One region of the Gorillibacterium sp. CAU 1737 genome, then DNA from elsewhere that is predicted to be linked to it. Evidence: riboswitches for the same ligand, from Rfam matches in the RefSeq annotation. Region 1 holds a riboswitch; the other holds the start of a gene.
What was found. A riboswitch is a leader RNA that binds a small molecule or an ion and turns the genes downstream of it on or off. The one in region 1 is predicted to bind cyclic di-AMP.
Positions count from the first base shown of each region.

Region 2: it holds a riboswitch for cyclic di-AMP, as region 1 does, so the genes downstream of both, AAFN83_RS11620 (C40 family peptidase) here and AAFN83_RS18055 (hypothetical protein) in region 1, are expected to answer to the same signal.

Region 1 covers NZ_JBDQQO010000009.1:172,658-182,142, forward strand. Annotated here, with positions in the region: gene AAFN83_RS18035 (aminotransferase-like domain-containing protein) at 1-1,109, shown strand, start outside; gene AAFN83_RS18040 (sugar phosphate isomerase/epimerase family protein) at 1,229-2,197, opposite strand; gene AAFN83_RS18045 (diacylglycerol/lipid kinase family protein) at 2,532-3,554, opposite strand; gene AAFN83_RS18050 (U32 family peptidase) at 3,811-6,330, shown strand; cyclic di-AMP (ydaO/yuaA leader) riboswitch at 6,542-6,691, shown strand; gene AAFN83_RS18055 (hypothetical protein) at 6,880-7,293, shown strand; gene AAFN83_RS18060 (glycosyltransferase family 39 protein) at 7,408-8,598, shown strand; gene AAFN83_RS18065 (SIMPL domain-containing protein) at 8,862-9,485, shown strand, end outside.
Region 2 covers NZ_JBDQQO010000004.1:406,667-416,151, reverse strand. Annotated here, with positions in the region: gene AAFN83_RS11640 (transglycosylase domain-containing protein) at 1-856, shown strand, start outside; gene AAFN83_RS11635 (YwhD family protein) at 1,005-1,511, opposite strand; gene AAFN83_RS11630 (M1 family metallopeptidase) at 1,707-3,698, shown strand; gene AAFN83_RS11625 (hypothetical protein) at 3,709-4,527, shown strand; cyclic di-AMP (ydaO/yuaA leader) riboswitch at 4,744-4,876, shown strand; gene AAFN83_RS11620 (C40 family peptidase) at 4,880-5,347, shown strand; gene AAFN83_RS11615 (ABC transporter ATP-binding protein) at 5,470-7,257, opposite strand; gene AAFN83_RS11610 (ABC transporter ATP-binding protein) at 7,254-9,056, opposite strand; gene AAFN83_RS11605 (ArsR/SmtB family transcription factor) at 9,156-9,485, opposite strand, start outside.

The DNA of each region.
Region 1 (9,485 bases):
CGCGCTATCAGTTTTCGCAGGCACTCATTGATCCCAACCTGCTGCCAAACCTCTACTTGTCTGATTATGTGAAAAAGGTGTTCGACCTCTACCCGAAGGTGATGGGCACGTACTCTTCCGCCCAGGGAGACGAGGAGCTGCGGCTGATGCTGAGCCGCCACTTCCGGGAGAAGCTTCGGCTGCAGCTAGCCCCGGAGGAGCTTGTCATCACCTCCGGCTCCCAGCAAGCGATCAACCTGATCATCGGAACGTTCCTCGGCCCCATGGATGCAGTGCTGGTGGAGCGCCCTACCTATAGCGTGGCACTGGACCTTTTTCGTCGGGCGGGGGTGCGGGTCATCCCAATCGAAATCACAGCGGAGGGGTATGACCTCGATCGGCTTGAGCATGTGATGCAGCGCGACAAACCGCGCCTGTTCTATTTAAACCCGACCCATCAGAACCCGACCGGGGCCACCGTTCCGGCTTGGCAGCGCAAGCGGATCGTGGAGCTGGCGGAACGCTATCGCTGTCTGCTCGTGGAGGATGATCCCTTCCGAGACATGTACTTCGGGGAGGCGCCCCCTCCTCCGTTCTTTGCGTACGATACGGAGGGCTGGGTGATCTACATCAGCAGCTTCAGCAAATACATCGCCCCTGGGCTCCGTATCTGCGCCGTAGCCTGCCGCGAGCCGCATGTCGAGCGGCTCATCGTTGCCAAGTCCCTCGCTGATAGCGGCACATCGCTGTTGAACCAGAAGATCTTCCTGCACTATTACACCTCCTCGCGGCTGCAGCAGCATGTGGGCAAGCTGCGCATTGCCCTCCAGGTACACAAGGAGATCGTGGAGGAGGAGTTAGCTGGAAGCGGGTGGGAATGGACACCGCCGCAAGGCGGGCTCAACCTGTGGGTGAAGGTCCCCCAGGCGGTATCCGTTGACGCGCTGTTCCGACGCGCCCGGGAAGAGTCGATCTCCTTCGTTCCGGGGCATATCTGCGACCCGCTTGGCGAAATGCAGGCATGGCTTCGCCTCAGCTACTCCTTTGCGAGTGAGGAGGTTTTGCGGGAGGGAACCCGGCGTTTGGTTCAGTTGGCAAGGGAATTGGACGGAAGCTGCTCGCACACGTAGCCTTCATAGAGGAAGCAAAAAAACACCTTCCAGCGCTCTCGCAAGGGAGCGAAGTGGAGAGGGGGAGTTCCCCGTCTGCACAGCTGGAAGGTGTTTTTTTCGTGAGGGTTACAACCGGCTTACACCCACCACATGTCCCCGAGCGGGTCGGTGATGAGCACTTGCTGCAGGTTGGCGACAGCTTTGGAGAAGCCTTCGTCGATGGACATGAGGCCGTCCTCATGCTCGATGCTGACGACATAGTCGTAGCCCACGAGGCGAAGGGCGCTCATGATGTCGGCCCACACCTTCATGTCATGGCCGAAGCCGACGGTGCGGAACTGCCAGGCGCGGTCGAGCATTTGGGTGTACGGCTGCATGTCGGTCACGCCGTGATGGTTGATGTTGTTCACGTCAAGCGACGTGTCCTTGGCATGGAAGTGATGGATCGCTCCGGCTTTGCCCAGGATCAGGATGGCCTGAACCGGATCGATGCCTTGCCACCACATGTGGCTCGGGTCCAGGTTCGCGCCGATGGCGTCGCCTGCGGCCGCTCTCAAGCGAAGCAGCGTGGCCGGCGTATGAACGGAGAAGCCGCCGTGCAGCTCCAGGCCGATCTTGATGCCGCGCTCGGAGGCGTATTTTGCGATTTCCGTCCAGTACGGGATAATCTTGACTTCCCACTGCCAGGTGAGAATCTCCTGGAAGTCATTCGGCCAGGGAGCGATCGGCCAGTTCGGATACTTGGCGTCTTCATGATCCCCCGGACAGCCGGAGAAGGTGTTCACGACCGGCACTCCGAGCAGATGGGCGAGGTCGATCGTCTTGCGAATGAGCTCGTCCGCTTCTTTGGCGATGGCCTTTTGCGGATGGAGCGGGTTGCTGTGGCAGCTGAGGGCGCTGATGATCAAGCCGCGGGAAGCGATCGCTTCCAGGTAGGCCTTGCGTTTCGATTCGTCGGCGAGAAGCCCGTCGAGGTCGCAGTGGTTGTTGCCGGGATAGCCCCCGGTTCCGATTTCGACGGCTTGCAGACCTTTGGCGGCAAGCGTGTCGAGCATGTCCTCGAACGTTTTCTGATTGAAGAGCGGATTGAATACTCCCAGTTTCATAATGCACCTCCAAGAAGATAGGTTTGGCATGAGTATACCACATTGCCGGACAAAACAAGAGCGCTTACATGGAAGGGACGATCGGGAACTATTGAAGGGAAACACGGCTTTGCTTGTTCTATCTCTGCTTCATGGGGAAGGTCGCTTGTACGGATTCAGAGTGAATGGTCAGAGGCAAACGGGTCCAAGCGCAAGAAACGTCATATCCGGAGAGTCAGACGCAACGGTAAGACAAAAAGACCGATTCAGGCGCTGGCAGGCCTCGGTCTTCTGGTGCTCTATCTGTTGATTCTGTTGCTGTTCTTTCGCGAAGTCCATTCCCATCTCCGCGACTTTAACAGGCTGCATCGTCGATTGACCGTTCTGGCCTGGCCTCCATGCGAATTGCAGCAGGCTTCGTGACCGCCACCGGCAGAACCCCGGGAATCACCTCGATGCTAAGCCGGTCTTCGAGGACCGGATCGCCATCGGCCTGAACGGGCAAAGGCTTCTCCGGGAAGAGGTCCACCCTCTGTCCAGCAAAAAACCGCACAGCCGGATGCCCGACATGCTTACCGGAGAGCACGAGCGGGAAGAGGCGGAGCAGCTGCCAGCGGGTCAGCCCGAAGGCGACGCACACGGAAGCGAGTCCATCCGTGGCATTGGCAGACGGATTGATGCGAAAGCCGCCCCCGTAATAAGGAAGGTTGCTCACGGCAACCAGCCATACCCGCTCGAAGCGGCTCTCCCGTCCATCGACGCGGAGGGTAAGAGCTGCGGGACGGTAAGTGAAGAGAACGCGAAGGACCGACAGGACGTACGCGAGCTTGCCTGCCCCGATGAGGTTCAGCCAGCGCTTGTAGGAGGCTTGGTTGGTCGTGATGGCCACCTGCGCATCGAAGCCGCAGCTGATCGAGCTGGCGGCTACGGTCTCGCCCAGTCGCAAGAGGTCCATGTCGAAGGAGGCGCCCCCAAACGCCGCATCAAGCAATACGTTCAGCGCAGCGATCGGCTCCTCGGGGATGCCGTGGCTGCGGGCAAAGTCGTTCCCGGAGCCGGCCGGGATATAACTGAACGAGCAGCCCACAAGAGCTCCGGTCCACCGCAGCTCTTTTTCCAGCGACGCCCCCCCTGCCCCCGCCGCAGAAATCAAGCCGGTGACGACTTCGTTCACCGTCCCGTCTCCACCCACAGCAGCAATAGTCCGAAACACTCCGCTCCTCGCCATTTCGCGAGCAAGCTGCTCCGCATCGCCTGCCCCTTCGGTGAAGCGGGCTTCATGCGGAATGCCCCGCTTTCGCAGCTCCTTCTCCACCTGCCGCCAAACCTTGGTCCCCCGTCCATTGCCGGATACGGGATTGATGACGAACCCAATCATGCGCCTTCATCCTTTCGCCCGATTCGAATCGAGCCGGTTCCCTCTACAAGCCTCTTCGCCGATTGTCGATCAAATGTGGTGTTAATTATCTCACATTTCTGGCCGGGCAGTATATCCGTTTTTGGCGGATAGGCCGAAAAAAATCGCTGCAGGATGTGATTCCCTTCACGCCGGCGATGGAAAAGCCCCTCTGTTTCCGGTACACTAGAGAGACAAGAGCACGGCCGGATCGAAGGCGGTGCTGACAGGAGGATTCATGGGAACGTTACGCAAGGAAGATATCGAGCTGTTGTCTCCCGCGGGAGACTGGGACTGCTTGCGCGCAGCGGTAGCGAACGGAGCGAATGCGGTCTATTTTGGCGTGGAAAAGTTTAATGCGCGAGCAAGGGCGAACAACTTTCGGACCGAGGAGCTGCCGGAGGTTATGGCGTTCCTGCACCGTTATGGCGTGAAGGGCTTCCTCACCGTCAATATTTTGATCTTCGAAAATGAACTGGAGCAAGCGCGCCAGCTGATCGAGGCTTGCACCGAGGCGGGCGTCGATGCCGTCATCGTGCAGGATCTCGGGATGGTGCGGCTCATTCGGGACCTCTCCCCGGATTTCCCGATCCATGGCTCGACGCAGATGACGATGACCTCGCCGGAAGCGGTCGAGTTCACCAAGGCTTACAACATCGAGCGGGTCGTACTGGGACGGGAGAACAACCTGAAGCAGATTCGCACCATCGGAGAGCATGCCAAGCAGCCGATGGAGATTTTCGTGCACGGGGCAATCTGCGTCTCCTATTCCGGCCAGTGCCTCACCTCGGAGATGTGGGGCGGGCGTTCGGCCAACCGGGGAGAGTGCGCGCAGGCTTGCCGCCTGCCGTATGACCTGATGGTTGACGGCGTCCATCAGCCGATGGGCGATATCGCCTACCTGCTCTCGCCGAAGGACCTGGCGGCGATTGAGCTGGTGCCGGAGCTGATCGAGGCGGGCGTAACGTCCTTCAAGATCGAAGGACGGATGAAGAGCCCGGAATACGTCGCGAATGTGACGGCGAAGTATCGTGCGGCCATCGACCGGTATTTTGCCGGGGAGGACCCGTCTCCGTCGAAGGAGGAGCTGCGCGAGCTGCAGCAGAGCTTCTCGCGCGGCTTTACCCCCGGCTTCCTGAAGGGGACGAACAACAAGACGCTCGTCGAGGGCACGTTCCCGAAGAGCCGGGGTGTGTACCTCGGCCGCGTCAAGGAAGTGCTGAAGGACGGCGTGCTCTGCGAGCTCGAAGCGCCGCTGAAGCGCGGCGACGGCATCGTCTTCGACGCGGGCGACCCGACGCAGAAGGAAGAGGGCGGCCGCGTCTATGACCTGCGCAAGCGCGGGGTCAAGGTCGAGGGCGAGGTGCCCGGAGGGCTCGCCGAAATCATCCCGGGCCGCCACGATGTGGCGCTCACTCGCGTGAATGTGGGCGACCGCGTCTGGAAGACGAACGACCCGCATCTCGACAAGCGGCTGCGCCAAACGTTCGAGACGGACAAGCCGTACCGGACCTTCCCGGTCAAGGTGAAGGTGCTGGGCGTGCTCGGTCAGCCGCTCAAGACGTGGTGGACCGATCTCGCAACCCGCAATACCGTGCAGGTGGACTCGGAGGCGCTCTTGGAACAGGCGCTGAAGCGCCCGATGGACGAGGCGCTGTTCCGCGAGCAGTTCGGCCGCCTGGGCGGCACGCTGTTTGAGCTCACGGAGCTCGAGCTCGTCCTCACGGACGACCTGATCGTGCCCATGAAGGAGCTCAATCGCCTTCGCCGCGAGGCGGCGGAGCAGCTCACGGTGCTGCGCGAGGCGCCGCCTCGCTACACGCTTCGCAGCCGCGAAGAACAGGAAGCACGGCTTGCCGCCGACCGGCCGCCCGTTCGGCCGAATGAGCTGACGGCTGCCCCAGAGCTGACCGTGCTCTGCCGCACGCTGCCGCAGGTGCATGCAGCCCTCGAAGCCGGAGCGACGTTCCTCTACGCCGACTTCGAGTTCATCAAGCAGTTCCCGGCCGCGGTGGAAGCGGTGCGGGCGGCGGGCGCGCGAATCGCGCTCGTGACGCCGCGCATTCACATGCCCGGCGAGACGGGCTTCTTCCAGCACATCCTGCGGCTTCAGCCGGACGCCGTGCTGGTGCGGAATACGGGCGCGCTCTATTACTTCATGCGCGAGCGGCAGCTTCACCCGGAAGACCGCCACCCCGAGCTGATCGGCGACTTCTCGCTGAATGTCGCCAATCACCGGACGGCGGCGCTCTTCCTGGAGGCAGGGCTTGACCTCTTCACCCCATCCTATGACCTGAACATTCAGCAGATGATCGATCTTTTGGAGAAGACCGACACGTCGCGCGCGGAGCTCGTGCTGCACCAGCATCTGCCGATGTATCACACCGAGCACTGCGTGTACTGCACGTTCATGAGCGAGGGAACGAACTACACCAACTGCGGCCGTCCCTGCGAGAGCCAACGCGCCTCGCTGCGCGACCGGATCGGCATGTCCCATCCGGTGCGGGTGGACGAAGGCTGCCGCAACACGGTATACAATGCCATCGAGCAATCTGGCGCGGAGTACCTGCCGCAGTTCCTCGACCTGGGGCTGCGCCGCTTCCGGGTGGAGTTCCTCGAAGAGACACCGGAGAAGGTACACGAGGTACTGGCTCTATACCGGGATGCGCTGGAAGGGAAAATCAGCGGAACCAAGGTATGGAAGGCGCTGAAGGCGACCAATCAGCTCGGCGTCACGCGGGGACAGTTGGTGAAATAGCGAGAAAACGCGCCCTAGCGCGAGCGCGGACACGAGCGGCGGAGAAGTAAGCGTTTTTCGCCGCTTGGATCGGTCGCTGTCGCCAACGGCTGCAAACGGCGAGCCTTTACAGAGGAAGCGGCGGCGCTGTATGATACGAGTCGTGATTACGACATACGCTGAATTCCCGTAAGAGCGGGTGCAAACCAGACCGGGTCTCTGACCCCATCGGTCCGCGCACACGCTTCAGGGGAGCGGGGGAACCGAACAGTGCGCTATGCGCGCTACAGGGGTGAATCCTTTGGCCTTTTTCGCCAAAGGTAGGGCGACTCTCACGCCCGAATCCGACAGCTAACCTCGCAAGCGTCTCGAGAGGGGCTTATTTGTTCTGCGCTGCGAATCCCATCCTCGCGAAGAGGGTGTCTTGGGAAGAAGCCGTGGGGATGGAGTCTCTTTCCCCGGCTTCTTTTTGTTATGCATACAAAAAGCTTGCCGGAACTGCACGTACACGCATTTCAGATCCGCAGGGCCCGCGCGAACGCGGACCGGATCACCGGGAGGAAGCTTTTTATGGAAACCATCCAGGACGGCCAGAAGAGAGTGCTTGTCTCTGCTCCAAGTCCCGCAGGAGAACAGTTCATCCGCATGCTTCGATTCAAAAAAATACCCTTTGCCGTCCTCATCAACCACCCGGATCAACGGGAGCGCTTGGCTAAGCTGGGCGTTCAGGACTTCATCCAGGTGGATACCAAGGACAGCGGGTTTCCCGATGGGGTGGGCGAGCCGGCCCGCATGGTCTTCCTGTTTGAGGACAGCCTCAACCTCACCTGCCGGTACCTCAAGCTGTGCAGCTCCTGGACGGAAGGGCCGATTACCGTCATCTCGCAGAGCGGTGTACCGCGTCCCATCTACCGCCATCTAGGTGCGAAGAATGTGATCTACTCGCGCAGCGGGGAAGTGTCTTACCTGTTGCAGAGCGTCTAGTCTCCCGATTCTCTATCCTCCTATCCGCTTCATCCAAGTGCTGGTCGATCCGGCTTCGGTCTGTTATTCTGGAGGAAGTGCCCTTGCATTTTCCAGGAAAGGACTAGAGCCTTCATGAAAAAGCTGTACGGGATCCTGCTTGTCCTGCTGGTTGCAGCCGCGCTTGTCTTACGCGTCGGCTATGTGGCAACCTCCGAGAGCACCAAGCTGTCCCACGATGAAAAGAACTACTCCGATCAGGCGGTACGCCTGGTCACGACCGGCGTCTATGCCTATAACGCCGAAGAACCCAATGCCCGGGTAACGCCCGGCTATCCGCTCTTCGTAGCTTCGTTCGTGAAGCTCTATGGAGCCGACCGTCTGCCTGCCGCACAAGATGCGGTGCGATACCTCCAGTGCGTTCTCGGTGCCGCCTCCGTGCTGCTTTTGTTCGCCATCGGACGTGAGCTGTGGAGCCCGCGGGCGGGTCTCATTGCGGCTGCAATCGCCGCCTTTTACCCGACCTACATCTGGTCGCCGCAGCTGTTGACCACGGAGACGCTGTTCCTTGCCGCCTTCCTCGGCATGCTGCTCGCGCAGGCGAAGATCCTCACCCGAAACCGGCTGCGCGATCATATCGCGGCAGGATTCCTCGTTGCGCTGACCGTCCTCATCCGTCCTCAGGTGCTGCCGCTTGCTGTGGTGCCTTACCTGTTCCTGTGGGTGAGGGACCGGCGTTTGTACATGCGCGAGATTCTCGTCGCGGTCGGAGCGTTCGTTCTCCTCATGCTCCCGTGGTGGATTCGCAACCTCGTCACGCTGAATGAGTTTGTGCTCACCGCCAAGGGGGGCATGGGCAACCCGTTCCTCGCCGGAACGGATCCGTATTTCAAGGGAACCATCGATTGGAACGAAGCCCAGAAGGGTGATCAATTCCAGGAGGGAATAAAGCGGCTTAAGGAAGGCTTGAAGGAGGACCCCTGGCTGTGGATTCGCTGGTTCACCGTCGGTAAATTTATGGTCATCTTTAAGACCCCTCGACTCACCCTGCCCGGCGTGCTGGCCGATGTCTTCACCGCGATTCACCTCGCCTTCGCGTGGGTCGGTTGGCTCGCACTGCTCAGCTTCCGCAACCGCCCGCTGCGTTTCCTTGCTGTCGGCCTGCTCCTTCTCGTCGGCATTCAACTGCTCTTCATCCCGGTGGCACGCTATGCGTACCCGATGTATGCCTTCCTGATGCTCGGCGCAGGCTATGCCGTGTCGCTCGTATGGAACCGGCTGCGCCGTCCCGAAGAAGCCCTCGGTTATCCCGGTGAGTACCGATAAAAGGGTACATAAACACGAGAAATGAACCATAAGCACAGGCTCGCTTCCTAGGTGATTTCATGCTGGGTCGAGTGGGAATCCCTCTATAAAATGCAGCCGTCTCTCCTAGGACAGGATCGTCCGAGAGGCGGTTTTTTCATTTTTCAGGAGGCGAGGGTTACAGGTTGGATAAAAAATCCTCGAACCCCTGCAACCTTTTGCCAAAATGTCCGTCTAGGAGGACAGACAAAGCGATAAGCTTGATCTCAAGGAGGATGACACACATGAAGGCTTGGATGAAAACCACCGGTGCGATTGTGCTGGCAAGTGGATTGATTTTTGGGGGAATGGGATTGTCGGGCGCGTGGAAGGGACCGCAGAAGGCTCTCGCCGAGGAGGCGCAAAAGAACGTGATCCAAGTATCCGGTAAAGGAGAGCTGTCCGTGAAGCCGGACATCGTCTACCTGAACATTGGCGTAGAGACCTCGGCCTCCACGGCAGCTGAAGCGCAAAAGGCAAACGCCGCCAAGATTCAAAAGGTGACCGACGCGCTCAAGAACGACTGGAAAGTAGCCGAAAAGGACATTCAAACGGCTCGCTTCAGTGTACAGCCGAACTACACCTACAGCGAGAAGGAAGGCCAGCAAGTCAAGGGCTACAACGCTTATCACACGCTTGAAGTGAAGTACCGTGACCTGACGAAGGTCGGCAACCTGCTGGATGCTGTTACGGCAGCGGGTGCCAACAACATCGGCAATGCGTCCTTCTCCGTCGAAGATCCTTCGAAGCTGGAAGCTCAAGTGCTGGAAAAGGCCGTCGCCAACGCCGACGTCAAAGCCGCTGCCATCGCCAAGGCTGCCAAGCGCACCCTCGGCGTGGTTCTCTCCGTGACGGAGCAAGCGAACAGC
Region 2 (9,485 bases), on a different contig from region 1:
CTATGATGACGGGAAGCAGATGTACCACCCGAACAATTACGACAGCAAGTACACTTATGCGCCCATGGACATGAGGCAGGCGGTCGCCAAATCCAACAACATCTACGCCGTTCATACCCTGGTCGACATCGGCGCGGATAACATCATCGCCACCGCCCGCCGGATGGGGATCACGAGCAACCTTGATCCGCTTCCGTCCCTGGCCCTCGGCACCTATCCCGTAAGCCCGTTCGAGATGGCCGCCGCGTTCGCGTCGATTGCGAACCAAGGGGTTCGCACCGAGCCGGTAGCCGTGCTCCGCATTGAGGACAGCTCCGGGCGCGTCCTCTACCGGGCCGAGCCTCAGGAGGTGAAGGTTGCGGAGCCCGCGCAAGCCTACGTGCTAACCAACCTGATGGAGAGCGTCTTCGAGGAGGGCGGCACCGGCTTCCGCGTGTCGGACCTGATGAAGCGGCCCGTGGCCGGCAAGACCGGGACGACGAACACCGACGCGTGGATGGTCGGCTTCACACCGGAGCTGGCTACCGCGGTCTGGGTCGGCTACGACCAGGGGCGCACGATCAGCTCGGCGGAAGCGCACAAGGCCGCGCCCATCTTCGCCGAGTACACGGAGACTGCGCTGGCGGCAGTGCCGCCGAAGCCCTTTGCCGTGCCGGACGGAGTCACGAGCGTCTACGTGGACACGGTGACCCGCAAGCTCGCGAACCAGGGCTGCGCCGACTCGCGGCTGGAGGTGTTCGTGAGCGGCACGGAGCCGAAGGAGTTCTGCTCCGAAGCTCCGGCATTGCCCACCCCCTCCCCCGCGCAGAACAAGGGCTCGTGGTGGCAAGACTTCAAGCGCTGGTGGAGCAGCTAAGCGAAGGCAAGCAGCTATGCGAAGGCAGACCTCGCCGAGGATGCCCGCGCCATGTAAGCAAGCAGCAAAAAGGGACGTCGCCCCAGGCAAGCGAAAGCCTGCAGGAGGTGACGTCCCTTTGTTCATGTCCGGTTTGCACGCTGCCCGGCTAAGCCAGCGCTTGCTTCAGCTCTTCGCCGGAGCGCTCCCACCAAGCAGCATTGAATTCTTGAAGGGTTGCCTTCAGGAGTTCCCTCTCGTCGGCAGTCAGGTTCTCCAGCAGCACCTGGCGTTTCATCGCGCGGTCCATGCGATTGACATGGTCGGCCAGCACCTTCCAGCCGCGGCGGGCTTCGGTGTCGATGAGCATCTCGCAAGAGGTAACGCCTGCGTAATGCCCGCCCTCTTCATTCCGCTCCACCGCCACCCACACGATGATGCAGCGCCGTCCGTTCGGCACTTCGCTCACATCCGAAACAAACTTGATGCCCTTTTCCACCCGGCTTTTGGCATGAAGGGCACCGTTGTCCACGAAGGCCTCCGGGCCGTCTATGATGATCGAGGATACGTTGCTCAGGTCGATGGAGCCCGCTCCGAAGCCTTTATGGGCAGCTTTGCCGCTCACGATATTGAGGGCTAGCTTCTTTTTTTCTGTCGGTTCGCTCAAGCCGTCCACTCCTTTGTAGTGAGAATCTTTCTCTATTGTAGCGGAAGCTCCTCCGCCATTTCCACTCCCCTGCGGCCTCTCTCCTCGCCTTACCCCGTAGATGCTGGGCCGATTTCCCTTTTGCATGCACGAGAAATATTCCACTCCCTGTCCACATATACATGCTGTAAAAGGCTGTCCGACCACTCGGGAGGGAAGAAACGCATGAAGCTCCGATTATCGAAACCGCCCGTCGCCGCGGGGATCTCCGTGATTCTGGTTCTGGCTCTGGCAGCGGCGCTCTTCGCCGCATGGCCCCGCAAGATTGTCCATGACAACGCCCTCACCCAGAGCGTGTCCATGATCGAACCCGCACCGCTCGACGTCAAGCCGGCCGCTCCCCCGGTGTATGAGGCGCTCAGCCGCCGTTTGGTGGAGTACCACATTTCGGTCTCGCTTGTTCCCGAGAAGAAGGAACTGCATGGCGCCGAGAGCGTAACCTGGGAAAACCCCGGCTCGAAGCCCGTGCAGGAGCTGTACCTTCATCTCTACCCGAATGCGTTCGAATCGGACAACTCTACCTTCAATCGGGAGTCAGGGGGCAAGCTCCGAGAGGACAAGCGGACGGGGAACAGTGTAGGCGGCATGAAGCTGACGACCATTCAGACGGAAAAGGGAGACGACCTGTCGCGGCTGACCGAATTCGTGCGACCGGATGACGGCAACCTGGAGGATCATACTCTGCTCAAGGTAAGGCTGCTGGAGCCCGTCGCCCCAGGCGGAAAGGTCACGCTCCGAATGGAGTTCCGTGTTCAGCTTCCCGAGGTCTTTGCCCGAATGGGGTACTCCGGAGACTTCTACATGGCGGGGCAGTGGTTCCCCAAGGTTGCGGTCTATGAGCCGGCGGGAACGCGCGGCCGCACAGAAGAAGGGTGGAACCTGCATCAATACCACGGCAATTCGGAATTCTACGCGGATTTTGGCATCTACGATGTGAAGATCCGGGTCCCTTCCGGCTACACCGTGGCGGCAACCGGCTTTCCCACCAAGCCGGCAACAGAGGACAAGACCTCCAAGACCTACCGCTTCTATGCCGATGATGTGCATGACTTCGCTTGGGCGGCCTCCCCTCGCTTTGTCTACCAGGAGGAGAAGTTCTCCGCTCCGGGCGTTCCCGGGGTCAAGATCAAGCTGTACCTCGATCCTTTGCACAAGCCGTTAAAGAACCGCTATTTTCAAGCTGCCAAAAAAGCCCTCACCCGCTACAGCGAATGGTATGGGGAATACCCGTACTCCACCCTCTCCATCGTCGTTCCTCCCGCAGGCGGGAACGGAGCGGGCGGGATGGAGTATCCCACGCTTATCACCGCATGGGGAGCCTCTTCGGAGACCCCCGATCTCAGCCTGGAGCGCGTCATTGTCCACGAAATCGGTCATCAATGGTGGTACGGCATGGTGGCTTCCAACGAGTTTGAGGAGGCTTGGCTGGACGAAGCCTTTACTTCCTATGCAGAGGACAAGGTGATGGAGCGGGAGTATGGGGAACTGCCGAATCATCCAGTGGAAGCCGCTTATATCACCGGTCCGGAGCCGCTGCAGCAGCTCTCCTGGAAATATGGCTCGCACGATCACTACGCCGACAATGTGTACCTCCGCGGCAAGCTCGTGCTGAACGCCATCGAGAGGCAGACTGGCGCGGACAAGATGAACAAAGTGCTGCGGGCCTATTTTGATCGATACAAGTTCCGGCATCCCTCAACAGAAAACTTTCAGGCGGTAGTCGAACGGGTCACAGGAAGAAGCTGGGCGGATTTCTTCGACGCCTATGTCTACGGGAATCTCATGTCCGACTTTTCGGTAGACAGCATCCGGGTCCAGAAGGCTGAAGGCTCCACGAAGGAGATGCCCGCTTACGAAAGCCAGATTCTCATCCGCAAGTTGGGCGGCCCCTGGCCAACCGTTCCGGTTCGCATCCACTTCGCAGACGGCTCGACCAAGGATATCGCCTGGAGCACAGAGGCCAGCGAGATTCAATACAAGCTCGTTCACTCTGCCCCTGTCGACTGGGTCCAGATCGACCCCGAGCGAACGCTCGTCCTGGAATCGCGCGTCATTAACAACCACTTGAAGGCGCAAGTGGATGACAAGCAGCAGCTCCGGTTCAGTCTCAGCCTGCAAAAAATAATCGAGGCCCTCATGATCGGGGTCGCGTGGTGAGGTGACGGTCATGTTCCGCTTACTCAAAGACGGCTGGGCGAGCGCCTGGAGGCAGCCCTTCGCCCTCTTCCTCCTGTTTCTGTACCGATTCGCCTGGGCTTTCGTACTCTTCAAGCTGGTTAAGGCTCATGTCGTCCCGATTCTTGCCCGTTATCCCGGAGCCCACGGACCCGAAGGCGGCTCCCAGCTCTTCCTCATGGAGGCACAGTTCCGGCTCGCCAAATCCGACCTCGCGGGAGAGGTCCTGTGGGGACTCCTGCTGCTGCTCGGCCTTCGTATGCTGATAACCCCCTTCCTGAATGCCGGAGTCTTCTACTCGCTCGTGCACACTCATCTGAACACCGGCTATCGCTTCATGAAGGGCGTGAGGATGCTCAGTCTCTCGTTCTTCGTTTATTACCTGCTCCAGATGACCCTCACCCTGGTTCCGCTCTTCTGGCTCTTCCCTGCCATCCATTCCGTAAACGACCTGTATCGCGTGGCCGCACAGCCCAACACGCTCCTCCTCTATGCTGCCGCCTATGCCGCCTACGGATACCTGCTGCACCTCTTGTTTCTCCACCTGCAGTTTGGTCGAGCGAGCGAGCAGCCCTTTCTCTCGACCCTGATCCGGGCGGTCACCTCAAGCCTGTCCATCCTCGGATTGGCCGCGCTGCTTCTCCTGCTGACCGGCCTTCTCTCCGCGGGGGTCGTGACCGCCGCGCTCTGGGATGCCGGGCTGTGGACATTCCTGCTCTACCAGGCCTTCAGCTTCGTTCGCACCTTCCTTTCCCTCTGGGGAATCACCGCTCAGCATGAGCTGTTCATGAGGAAGAGCGAGCACGTCTGACCGCAAATGCTCAATAGGCCGGACCCGACAAAAGCGAAGCTTTCGTCCTTTTTGGACAAAGCTTCGCTTTTTTGACGGTTCTGGGCGGGTGCCCCTATTTTTCGAGTGTCCACACATTTTTTTATAGAAAATTAATATAGTAGGGAGGAAACAGACGATTTAAGGCGAATACAGTTTTTCGAACGATTGAATCCGCTCGCTATCCAGCACGGGTTGGATCCGAACAAGCCGAATTTCCGCAAGGAAAACGGGGGAACCGTCTTGGGTGAATTGATCTTGCAAGAGAAGGATCATAGGGAACCTTCAACCGAACCCTTAGCTAACCTCGTAGGCACTGGAAGGGGATTTTGTCTTGAAGAAGGCTGTTTTGGCATTGCTTGGTTTCGTGCTCACGCTCGGAATCATGTCCGGTCACGCGTTCGCCGATGACTCCAGCAAGCTGGAGACCAAGGTGGGTAAGCTGATCGGCATCGATTACAGCTACGGCGGCACGACCACCAAGGGCTTCGACTGTTCCGGCTTTACCCAGTACGTCTTCGATGCCTTTGACATCTCTCTCGATCGCAGTTCGAGAGATCAGGCGAAGCAAGGAAAGGCCGTGGACAAGGACGATCTTCGCGCAGGCGATCTGGTGTTCTTCGACACCGGCGGCAACGGCATCTCGCATGTCGGGATTTACCTTGGAGCAGGAGTTTTCGTTCATGCGTCGACCAACAACGGCGTGATCAAGAACAAGTTGAGCGAATCCTACTATGCCAAGCGGTATGTCACCGCTCGCCGAATCCTGACGAACGAGCAGTACAACGATATCGCCAAGTAAGCCCGTACGATCCAGTCCAGCTTCGAAAAGCCCCCGAACCACTCGGATTCCCCGTGGTTCGGGGGCTTTTCGCTTGCTATATTAGGAATTTCGTCCCGCAGAAGCCATCCCCTGCCGACGGATCAGGAAGCCGCTCCCGCGAGCTCCCCTTTCTCCGCTTGCGCAAATTGCAATTCGTACAGGTGGGCATAGAGACCGCCTCGTGCCAAAAGCTCCGCATGTGTGCCTGTCTCGACAATCTTTCCCCGATCCAGCACGACAATGCGCGTCGCTCCCCGAACGGTTGATAAGCGGTGAGCGATCACCAGGGTGCTTCGTCCTTGCATGAGCGTGTCGAGCGCCTCCTGAACCCTTCCCTCCGACTCGTTATCCAGCGCGCTTGTCGCCTCGTCGAGAATGAGCAGCGGCGCCTGGCGCAGGAAGGCACGTGCAATCGCAAGCCGTTGCCGCTGACCCCCGGAGAGGTTCGCCCCGCTCTCAGTGAGCACGGTGTCATAGCCGTCCGGCAGGCGCTCGATGAATTCATGAGCTCCGGCAAGCTTGGCTGCCTGCTCGATGGCGTCGCGACTCGCTCCCTCTGAGCCAAAGGCGATGTTGTCCTGGATGGTCCCCGAGAAGAGGTACGGCGATTGCGGAACATACGTGAGGTGAGAGCGGGCTTCTTCCCGATGGGTCAAGAGCGGCACGCCCGCTACTTCCACATCGCCTTGATCCGGTTCATAGAGGCCGCATGCGAGGCGGGCGAGCGTCGTCTTGCCCGAGCCGCTCGGCCCCACGACAGCGACGGTCTCCCCCGGTTGAACCGCGAGGCTGAGTCCGCTGAAGAGCGGCTCGCTCGATTGGCCGGGGTGCTGAAGGTGAACGTCCTTCAGCGCGAGCACCGGAGCGTCGGCTGCCTCCGTAGGAGCCGCCGGGCGGGAAGACTCCGTTCCGGGCTCCGAGGGCAGGTCCAGTACGGCGAAGACGCGATCGGCCGCGCCGAGCGACTCCTGGACCGCTCCCCAGGTCCGGGACATGTTGACGAACGGCCACTGCACCCGGCCCATGAGAAGGATGAACGCCACCATGCCGCCGGCAGTGGCTTCTCCTTGAATGGTGTAGTAGGCCATGAGACCGCCGCAGCCGATCAGGACCACTCCGTTGATGAAGGAGGAGACCTGCCACAGCAATCCGTTCAGGATCGCCCGGCGCTGCAGCATCGCATTGAGCTGCTTGCGCTCCTCGGCGTAGCGAGCGACCAGCACCTCCTCCATCCCAAAGACGCGAACCACTTGAACCCCTTGCAGGATCTCTTGAAGGATGGCGCGGACGCTGGCTTCCTTGGCCAGGATGCTCTCCGACAAGCCGCGCAGGCGGCGGTCGAAGAAGCGGCCGCTCAAGAACACAAGGGGACCGGCGCCGAGCGCCACGAAAGCGAGCACCACATTCAGGCGGACCAGGTACCCGAAGGCGACCAGGCAGAGCACCAGGTTATAGCCGAGATCGAAGATGGCGCTCTCCACCAGCTTCATGGACAGCTCCGTGTCCTTGCTGTTTCGGCTGACGAGGTCGCCGGAATGCATCTCCTCGGCGGTACGGAACGGAAGCCGTCCCGTCTTCGCGAACAGATCCTCGGCGACTCCTCGCGTCATCCGCCGAATGGACAGCCGCTTCAGGTAATACTGCGCCATGAAGCTGAGCAGGACGACGAGGGCAGCGGCGGAGCAGATACCGGTCAATCGCATGAGCGTAGCCAGGTTTGATTGGTTGATGGTGTCGATGAACTGCTCCTGAATGGCTGCGATCCCGATGTCGAGCAGCAGGTTGGCCGAGAGCAGGAGTATGGCTCCCAGAAGCAGGATGCGATCACGCCCGGAAGCGTAACGAACCAGCCGTCCGGCGACCTTCAAAAAGGAAGGTTTTCCGTTCATGAGGCATACTCCTCCTTCGTCAGTTCAAATTCAGTGGCCGTTCGCCCGCGTTCGTACATCGCGCGATAACGACCGTTCAGCGAAAGCAGCTCTTCATGGGTGCCCGACTCCCACACCCGGCCTTGCTCCATGTAGTAGATGCAATCGGCATCGCGGATGGTGGAGAGCCGATGAGCGATCGTCACCGTCGTACGTCCCTTCATCAATCGGGAGAGCGCCGCCTGCACGCTCTCCTCGCTCTCGCTGTCGAGGGCGGAGGTAGGTTCATCCAGCAGGAGCAGCTTGGGATCGCGGATGAAGGCGCGGGCAATCGAGAGCCGCTGGCGCTCGCCGCCGGATAGTGTAAGCCCGCGTTCCCCGATGCGGGTTTCGTACTGCTCCGGGGCACGCATGATGAAGTCGTGAATGGCGGCTTGCTTGGCCGCTTCCACTACTTCCTCGCGAGTGGCGCCAGGCCGTCCCCAGGCGATGTTCTCATAGAGCGTTCCGGAGAAGAGGTAAGGCTCCTGCGGCACATAGGCGAGCCCCTCCCTCCATTCCCGAACCGGGATGGACGCCACCTCCTCGGTGCCAAGCCGGATGGTGCCGGCCTCCGGCTCATACATCCGAATAAGCAGCTTCATGAGGGTGCTCTTGCCGCCGCCGCTCGGCCCGGCGAACGCGGTCATCTTTCCTTGCGGGATGACGAGGGACATCTGATCCAGCACAAGCCGATCTGGAGCATACCGGTACGAGACCTCCTCGATGACCAGATCCCCGTTCCGATCCTGTCGGCCCGATTGCGGGGGCTCCGCCCCGCCGGCATCTTCGTCCTCCAGGTCCATCACCTCGAACATCCGGTTCGTTTGCGCGAGGGCCCCTTGCAGCTCCGTCCACAGGCTGGAGAGCTTGCTCATCGGATTGGACAGCTGTTCAAAGGAAATGAGGAAGGCCGCCACTGCCCCCACGTCCAACCTGCCCTGAACCACCAGGTACCCACCAAATCCAAGCACGTAGAGCAATCCGCCCAGGATAACCAGAATCGGAAGATGATAACCGACTGCCTCCAGCCGAAGGATGGGAATATGCACCTTCATGAAGGCGTCATACTTCTCGCGAAAGGTCTCTCTCATTCGGGCAAAAAGCCCGAAGCTCTTCACTAGCTCTGCTCCCTGCACCGTATCCTGCACGAACGATTGCTGCTCGGCGGACGCCTTGGCCTGCTGCTCATACAACCCGCGCAGCCGGCGAGAGAATGGCAGCATCACAAGCGGAGTGATAACGGCGATCACAACCGCCCCGAGCGTGAGGCTCCAGTCCATCGAGACCAGGTAAACGAGGACGAACATAATCTGCATCGCATTGACGAGAAGGTCCACGGCCTTCACGTTCAGCCCCTTCTGCGCTTCCGCAGCGGAGTCATTGATGCGGCTGATCAAATCCGCCGAGTGATGGCCTTCGAGGTCCTTCGTGCGAAGGCGAAGTACCTTGCGAAGGACGGATTCCTGCAGCCGGGCCGTAGAGGAGTATTCGAGCTTAGCGGCCAAATACGTTCGAAAAAAATTCCCGCCTACTTCAAGCACAATGGAAACCAGCCCTAGAATGAGCGCTCCCTTCAGCGCATCCACATCGCCAGCTGTAGCCGAGTTGAGAATGCGGCGAAAGGCCTCCGCCATCACGACCGAAGAGAGTGAAACCATCACCGCGAACAAGCACAACACCAGGTATGCTCCCCAGTACCTTTTGCCGAGACCCAGCAGCCTCTTTAACGTGACCGTGACCGGCGGCTTGGCAGCCGCTTCGGCTTCTTTGACAGCCATCCCTCTTCCCCCCAACCCGTATCCGTCCCCTTCTCCCGGGTGACGATCCCCCTAGGGCGTGTTAGGAACACGCTCCTATCCGACTAAACCTTTCTCTATCTATTCCTTCAAAAGCATCTGGCCCGCTAATTGCAGCAGCTCCTTCATTTTCTCCTGATCGACGTGGTAATAGAGTCGGTGGTCATCCCGCTTCAGCTGCAGGAGATCGAGGAAAAAGAAGAAGTTGGCGTGATAGTTCACCGCTGCCGGCGTGATGCCGAGCGCTTCCGCCAGCTCCGTTCCGTAATGCGGACGCTTCAGCAGCAGTTGAAGCATCGCCAGCCTTCGCTTGTCGGACATCGCCTTGAAAAACCGTTCCAGCTTCTCCAGCGACGCTTCAGGCCCAAATACCTTCTCGTTGAAGATGCCGAATAGATACAGGGCGAATCC